3 regions of the Streptomyces sp. NPDC048643 genome follow, and region 3 is predicted to be linked to each of the others. Evidence: riboswitches for the same ligand, from Rfam matches in the RefSeq annotation. Region 3 holds a riboswitch; each other region holds the start of a gene.
The links. A riboswitch is a leader RNA that binds a small molecule or an ion and turns the genes downstream of it on or off. The one in region 3 is predicted to bind S-adenosylmethionine.
Positions count from the first base shown of each region.

Region 1: linked by a shared signal. The riboswitch ahead of AB0C62_RS40330 (aminotransferase class V-fold PLP-dependent enzyme) and the one ahead of AB0C62_RS25515 (putative leader peptide) in region 3 are both predicted to bind S-adenosylmethionine.
Region 2: linked by a shared signal. The riboswitch ahead of thrC (threonine synthase) and the one ahead of AB0C62_RS25515 (putative leader peptide) in region 3 are both predicted to bind S-adenosylmethionine.

Region 1 is NZ_JBEZHO010000080.1:9,600-11,843, forward strand. It holds gene AB0C62_RS40330 (aminotransferase class V-fold PLP-dependent enzyme) at 23-1,381, opposite strand; SAM riboswitch class IV at 1,569-1,685, opposite strand; gene trpD (anthranilate phosphoribosyltransferase) at 1,771-2,244, opposite strand, start outside.
Region 2 is NZ_JBEZHO010000008.1:76,729-78,972, reverse strand. It holds gene AB0C62_RS10710 (MoaD/ThiS family protein) at 1-135, opposite strand, end outside; gene thrC (threonine synthase) at 132-1,430, opposite strand; SAM riboswitch class I at 1,448-1,605, opposite strand; gene AB0C62_RS10700 (glucosyl-3-phosphoglycerate synthase) at 1,811-2,244, shown strand, end outside.
Region 3 is NZ_JBEZHO010000028.1:49,145-51,388, reverse strand. It holds gene AB0C62_RS25525 (NADP-dependent oxidoreductase) at 1-625, shown strand, start outside; gene AB0C62_RS25520 (MerR family transcriptional regulator) at 703-1,074, shown strand; SAM riboswitch class IV at 1,307-1,417, shown strand; gene AB0C62_RS25515 (putative leader peptide) at 1,449-1,568, shown strand; gene AB0C62_RS25510 (ABC transporter substrate-binding protein) at 1,856-2,244, shown strand, end outside.

The DNA.
Region 1 (2,244 bases), on a different contig from region 3:
CGCGGCGGTTCTTCGTGCGTTCCTAGACCGCCGGCACGCAGCGGCCGTCCTGGGTGCGGTACTGCCACCGCGCGCCGTCCCGCACCAGCTCGCGCACCGCGCGGACGAACCGCTCGACGTGCTCGTCGGGCGTACCGGCGCCGAAGCTGACGCGGATGGCGTTGAGGGACTTCTCGCCGGGCGCCGCCTCCGGGGCGCCGCACTCCCCCTGGGTCTCGGGGTCGCTGCCGAGCAGCGTGCGGACCAGCGGGTGGGCGCAGAAGAGGCCGTCGCGGACGCCGATGCCGTACTCGGCGGACAGCGCGGCCGCGAAGTGCGAGCTGTTCCAGCCCTCGACGACGAAGGAGAGGACGCCGACCCGCGGGGCGTCGTCACCGAAGAGGGAGAGGATCCGGACCTCCGGGACCTCGGCGAGGCCGGCGCGGACGGTGCGGATCAGGTGCCGCTCCCGGGCGAGGAGGTTGTCGAAGCCCTCCTCGGTGAGCGCCTTGCAGGCAGAGGCGATGGAGTAGACGCCGATCACGTTCGGCGAGCCGGCCTCGTGCCGGGCCGCGCTGTCGTGCCACTCGACGTCCACGCCGCCGTCCGCGCGCCGGGTGACCTTGCGGCTGGCGCCGCCGCCCGCCAGGTACGGGTCGGCCTCGCGCAGCCAGTCGGAGCGTCCCGCGAGGACACCGGAACCGAACGGCGCGTACAGCTTGTGCCCGGAGAAGGCGACCCAGTCGACGTCGAGGTCCTGGACCGACACCGGGTGGTGCGGGGCGAGCTGGGCGGCGTCGAGGACGATCCGGGCGCCGTGGGCGTGCGCGGCGGCGGCGAGCTCCCGCACCGGCCACAGCTCCCCCGTGACGTTCGAGGCGCCGGTGACGCAGACGAGGGCCGGCCCGTGGGGGTCGCGGGCCGCGAGGGCGTGCTCCAGGGTCGCGACGGCCTCGCCGTGGGTGCGCGGGGCGTTCAGGTACGTCACCCGGGCGTCGCGCCAGGGCAGCAGCGAGGCGTGGTGCTCGGTCTCGAAGACGAAGACCTGGCAGTCGGCCGGCAGCGCGGCGGCGAGCAGGTTGAGCGAGTCGGTGGTGGAGCGGGTGAAGACGACCTGGTCGTCGGTCCGGCAGTCGAGGAACTCCGCGACGGTCCTGCGGGCGTTCTCGAACAGGTCGGTGGACAGCTGCGAGAGGTACCCGGCACCCCGGTGGACGCTGCCGTAGTACGGGGCGTACGCCGCGACGTCGTCCCACACCCGCTGGAGGGCGGGCGCGCTGGCGGCGTAGTCGAGCGCGGCGTAGGTGACCTCGCCGCCGGTGACGAGCGGAACGGTGACGTCCCGGCCCAGGACCGGCAGCGGGGCACAGACGGAGGTGTCGGCGGCGGTGGTGACAGACATGGCGGGCTCCTGTGAGGCAGGCGGGATCGCCGCGCGAGCCGGCCGCCCGGGGGCAGCGCTCGGCGCAGGAAGGGGAAAAAGGGGTGTGCGGAGGCGGGGCTCGGCGCCCTATCGCATTCGCTTGCTCACAGAAGGCTCCCTCGAACGACCAGGACCCCTGGTTACGTCCACTCGAAAGAGTGGGAGGGGTCCGCGCTTGCCGCAGACCTCGCTGCCTACGGCCTGGTCTTCACCCGGGGCACCCCGCCACGGACGGAGGGTTGCCGGACAGCCGGCCGGGGCCTGATGGCTGTCGCTCATGACCTGATACAGCATCTTGCCAGAAGATCTTCGACGCGCAAGGCGCGGTCCGGATTCTGGACCGCGCCCTGCGTCACATCACCGGCGCCTCAGGCGTTGCTGGCCGCCACCCACCGGTCGAGGGTGCGCTTGGCCGCCCCGGAGTCGATCGCCTCGGCGGCCTTCGCCATACCGGCCCGGAGCTGGTCGGCGAGCGGTGCGTCGGCCGGCGACAGCGCCACCAGGGCGGCCGCCGAGTTCAGCAGCACGGCGTCGCGCACCGGACCGGTCTCGCCGTCCAGCAGACGCCGGGCGACCTCCGCGTTGTACGCCGCGTCGGCGCCGCGCAGCGCCTCCACCGGAACGACGTCGAGGCCGACGTCACGGGGGTGGAAGTGTTCCTCGGTGACCTTGCCGTCGCGGACCACCCAGACCCGGGAGCCGGCGGTGGTGGTCAGCTCGTCGAGGCCGTCGTCGCCGCGGAAGACGAGCGAGGAGTTGCCGCGCTCGGCGAAGACGCCCGCCACGATGGGCGCCATCCGGGGGTCGGCGACCCCGACCGCCTGGGCCCTGACCCGGGCCGG
Region 2 (2,244 bases), on a different contig from region 3:
GCGCGCGCTGATGCCCGTGTGGTTCTTCTCCAGGTCGGCGATGACCTCGGCGAGGGTCGTGCCCTCGGCCGTCACCTCGGCGGCACCCCCGGTGTAGGTGCGCAGGATGGTGGGGATGCGGACATTGACGCTCATGATGCGAGGCCAGCCTCTCGGAAGGAGTCGAGGTTCGGGCGGATGGTCGCGGTCAGCCCGGTGTCCGAGGCCACCGCGTCCAGAGTCTTCAGGCCGTCGCCGGTGTTGAGGACGACGGTGGTCAGGGACGGGTCGAGCAGACCGTTCTCGATCAGCTTGCGGGTGACGCCGACGGTCACCCCGCCCGCGGTCTCCGCGAAGATGCCCTCGGTGCGCGCGAGCAGCTTGATCGCGTCGACGATCTGCGCGTCGTTCACGTCCTCCACGGCACCGCCGGTGCGCCGCGCGATGTCGAGCACGTAGGGCCCGTCGGCGGGGTTGCCGATGGCGAGCGACTTGGCGATGGTGTCCGGCTTCTGCGGCCGGACCACGTCGTGGCCGGCCTTGTAGGCGACGGAGACGGGCGAGCAGCCCTCGGCCTGCGCGCCGAAGATCTTGTAGGGCCTGTCCTCGACGAGTCCGAGCTTGATCAGCTCCTGGAGGCCCTTGTCGATCTTCGTAAGCTGGGAGCCGGAGGCGATCGGCACGACCAGCTGGTCCGGGAGCTTCCAGCCGAGCTGCTCGCAGATCTCGTACGCCAGCGTCTTGGAGCCCTCGGCGTAGTACGGGCGGAGGTTGACGTTGACGAAGCCCCAGCCCTCGCCGGCCGGGTCGCCGATCAGCTCGGAGCAGAAGCGGTTCACGTCGTCGTAGTTGCCCTGGATGCCGACCAGTTCGCCGCCGTAGACCGCGGCCATGACGACCTTGCCCTGCTCCAGGTCGTGCGGGATGAACACGCAGGAGCGGAAGCCGGCGCGGGCCGCCGCGGCGCCGACGGCGCCGGCGAGGTTGCCCGTGGACGAGCAGGAGAGGGTGGTGAAGCCGAAGACGCGGGCCGCTTCGATGGCCTGGGCGACGACGCGGTCCTTGAAGGAGTGCGTGGGGTTGCCGGAGTCGTCCTTGACGAAGAGCTTGCCGGCGTCGACGCCGAGCTCGCGGGCCAGGTTGTCGGCCTGCACGAGCTTGGTCCAGCCCGGGTTGATGTTCGGCTTGTCCGCCACGTCCGCGGGGACGGGCAGCAGCGGCGCGTAGCGCCAGATGTTCGCGGGTCCCGCTTCGATGCGCTTGCGGAGTTCCTCGGTTTCGTAGGCCGAGAAGTCGTACGCGATCTCCAGCGGGCCGAAACACTCCTCGCAGGCGAAGACCGGACCGAGGGGGACGCGGTGTCCGCACTCGCGGCAGGAAAGCGCCGCGGCCGGGCCGAGATCGACCGCTTCTGCGGAGTTCGTGGTGCTTGCAACTGTCTGCGCAGCCATGGAGGCGAGGCCCTTTCTCCTCATCTTCCTCACGACGCACTTCGCCGTGAGACGGATTTGGCACCTTCCCTAGCCGGGAGCCTCGCGACGCGATCGTCTGGCGATCGGTACGAGACCGGCTGGAGGGTTGCCGGGGCTTCAACGGGCCGTATCCCTCTGCCCCTCTGGATGAGCGGTATTCGATTGTTGAACTGTTGAGCATATTACGCGCCGATGATCCAGGACATGCGATGGTCATCAGCGTTGTTCAAGACTGTAACCGAAGGCCAGGACAGTTGAAGCAGTCGTCCGAACCGCGAGACGACGGCAAGCGATCAGCCGCTGGCCGCAGCGGGCACGCTGATGAGAGCGTGTGATCAGACAGTGAGGAGCCGCAGACCGTGCTGAATGACGTCGAACGCTGGCTGAGCACACGCTCCTGGTCCCTGACCGACCGGCCGCTCCACAAGATCATGGCCGCGAAACGCACCTCCGGATCGACGGTCAGCGTCGTGCTGCCCGCGCTCAACGAGGAGGAGACGGTCGGCGAGATCGTCTCGATCATCCGCCACGACCTGATGCAGCAGGTGCCCCTCGTCGACGAGATCGTCGTCGTGGACTCGGGCTCCACGGACCGCACCTCCGCGGTCGCCGCCGCCGCGGGCGCGAGAGTCGTGCACCGCGACGACATCCTTCCCCGGATGCCGGCCGTGCCCGGCAAGGGTGAGGTGCTGTGGCGGTCGCTGCTCGTGACGAGCGGGGACATCGTCTGTTTCATCGACGCGGACCTCAAGGAGTTCTCGTCCGACTTCGTCACCGGGATCGTGGGCCCCCT
Region 3 (2,244 bases):
GTACGCCGCGCTCACCCGGCTCGCCGGCGTGCGCCCCGGCGACACCGTCCTCGTCACCGGAGCCGCGGGAGCCGTCGGGAGTCTCGCGGGCCAGGTGGCCCGACTCCTCGGCGCGGAGCGGGTCGTGGGCAGTACCCGTTCGCCGCGCAAGGCCGAACGCCTCAAGGCCGAACTCGGCTACGACGCGGTGGTGGTCCCCGGCACGGCACCGCTCGCCGAACAGCTCGCCGCCGCGGCGCCCGACGGCATCGACGTGCTCCTCGACACCGTCGGCGGCGAACAGTTGACCGCGGCCGTCGGCGCGGCACGGCGGGGGGCGCGGTTCGCGTTGGTGGGCGCGCTCTCCGGGCAGCTGTCGGCCGAACACGACCGCGACGGCACCACCTCGCCCGCGGAGATCGACACGTTCCGTGTCATCACGCTGGGGATCACGCTGCGCGGATTCAGCAGCTCGGACCTCGGTGAAGCGGCCGAGGAGTGGAACAAACGCTTCGGGGACTGGCTGCGCTCCGGTGAGATCGTCTTCCCTCACGTCCGGATCGCGGGCATTGACCGCGCACCCTGGGCGTTGCAGGAACTGTTCGAGGGGCGGCACACCGGCACCGTCGTCGTGGACCTTACGTAGCGGTCGGCTCAGCGGTGCCGTGGACTCCCGCGTCCTCGAAGATCATCGACGCGGCACCGGGTGAAGGCGGGGAGCGGATGCGGATCGGGGATGCGGCGGCGGCGGCCGGTACGACAGCACGCGCGCTGAGGTTCTACGAGGAGCGCGGATTGCTGCCACCACCGCGGCGCACCGCGGCCGGGCAGCGCGAGTACGGTCCCGGCGACGTCGCCCGGGTGAGGGTGATCCGGGACCTGCTCGCCCTCGGCCTGACGGTGGAGGACCTGTGCGGCCTGGCCGACCGCATCCCCCTGCTCATGGACGACCCGCGCAGACGGTGTTCCGGCGGCACGGACGGTCCCGGCGCCGGCGTCGTGCACCGCCGACTGGCCGCGCTCGACGCCGAGATCGACCGTCTCACCCGGCTGCGCACGCGCCTGGCCGCTCAGACGGGCCGCACGACCGACTGATCCTGAGGGGCACGTCGGTCGGGGGCGGCACAGCAGGCTCCGCCATCACGGTCGATCACGACGGCCGGTGTCCGGCACCCCTTGAGGACCGCACCAAGGTCCGCGCGATCAGGGCCAGTTGTTGCAGACACATGAATTCCCGCGACTCGACGTGCTGTGGCTCCTGGTCCGACGCCCTTCCACGCGATCTCGTCATTGACGGATCGGAGCATCGATTCGTACGATCGCGACCGGCATTGAGTGTCAGCGTCAAGCCCTGGCTCGCTGACCGGCAACCCTCCTCCGCGGTGGGGTGCTCCAGGTGAAAGCCCGGCGGGGTCGCCCGACCCCGCAAGCGCGAACCCCCGGCAGGGGGACGAGATGGGAGGCCCGTCGTGCGGAACAGCAGCAGCGACCTGAGCGCCTCGATCGCGGCCGCGGCGATGTTCTCCGGCTTCTCGCGCCGCCGCCACATCGACCTGGAGCGCTCCGCCAGCTGTCTGTGTAGCGGCTGACCACACGCCCTGCCGACCGACGCCCTCCGTCGGTCCGTTCGTACGGCGGCGAACAACAGCTCCCGGTCCTCCCGGCGTCATGAGGTCGGCGTGCGCGCGTCGCACGCCATCGCCGACGCACCCCTTCCTGCCCGGCTCGGGCCCGGCCCTTCGTCCGGGACCCGCGCCTGAGTGTCTGTTCCGACTTTCTCGTCCGAACGGTGCCGCCCGTCCACGGCTGCGCCGTCCCGCTTCGCCATGTCCGCTCCGGACAGGCGCGGCGACTCTGGAGTAGGAGAACCCCTTCCGTGACATCCCATCCGGACACCCGATCCGCCCGATGGACAGCAGCCGCCGCTGTCGTGACGAGCGGCATCCTGCTGAGCGGCTGCTCGTCGAGCGACGGCACCGGTTCGACCGACACCGACGCCCGGGCCAGGTCCGGTGGCACGCTGACCTTCGCGGTGGGATCCGACGCCGGCTGCGTGGACCCGCAGCAGGTGGGCAGCAACGACAGCATCTACTCGCTGCGCCAGGTCGTGGACTCCCTGACCGACCAGGACCCCAGGACCGGCAAGATCGTGCCCTGGCTGGCGAAGAGCTGGGACATCAGCTCGGACACGAAGACGTTCACCTTCCACCTGCGGTCGGGTGTGACGTTCAGCGACGGCTCGCCGCTGACCGCCCAGGTGGTCAA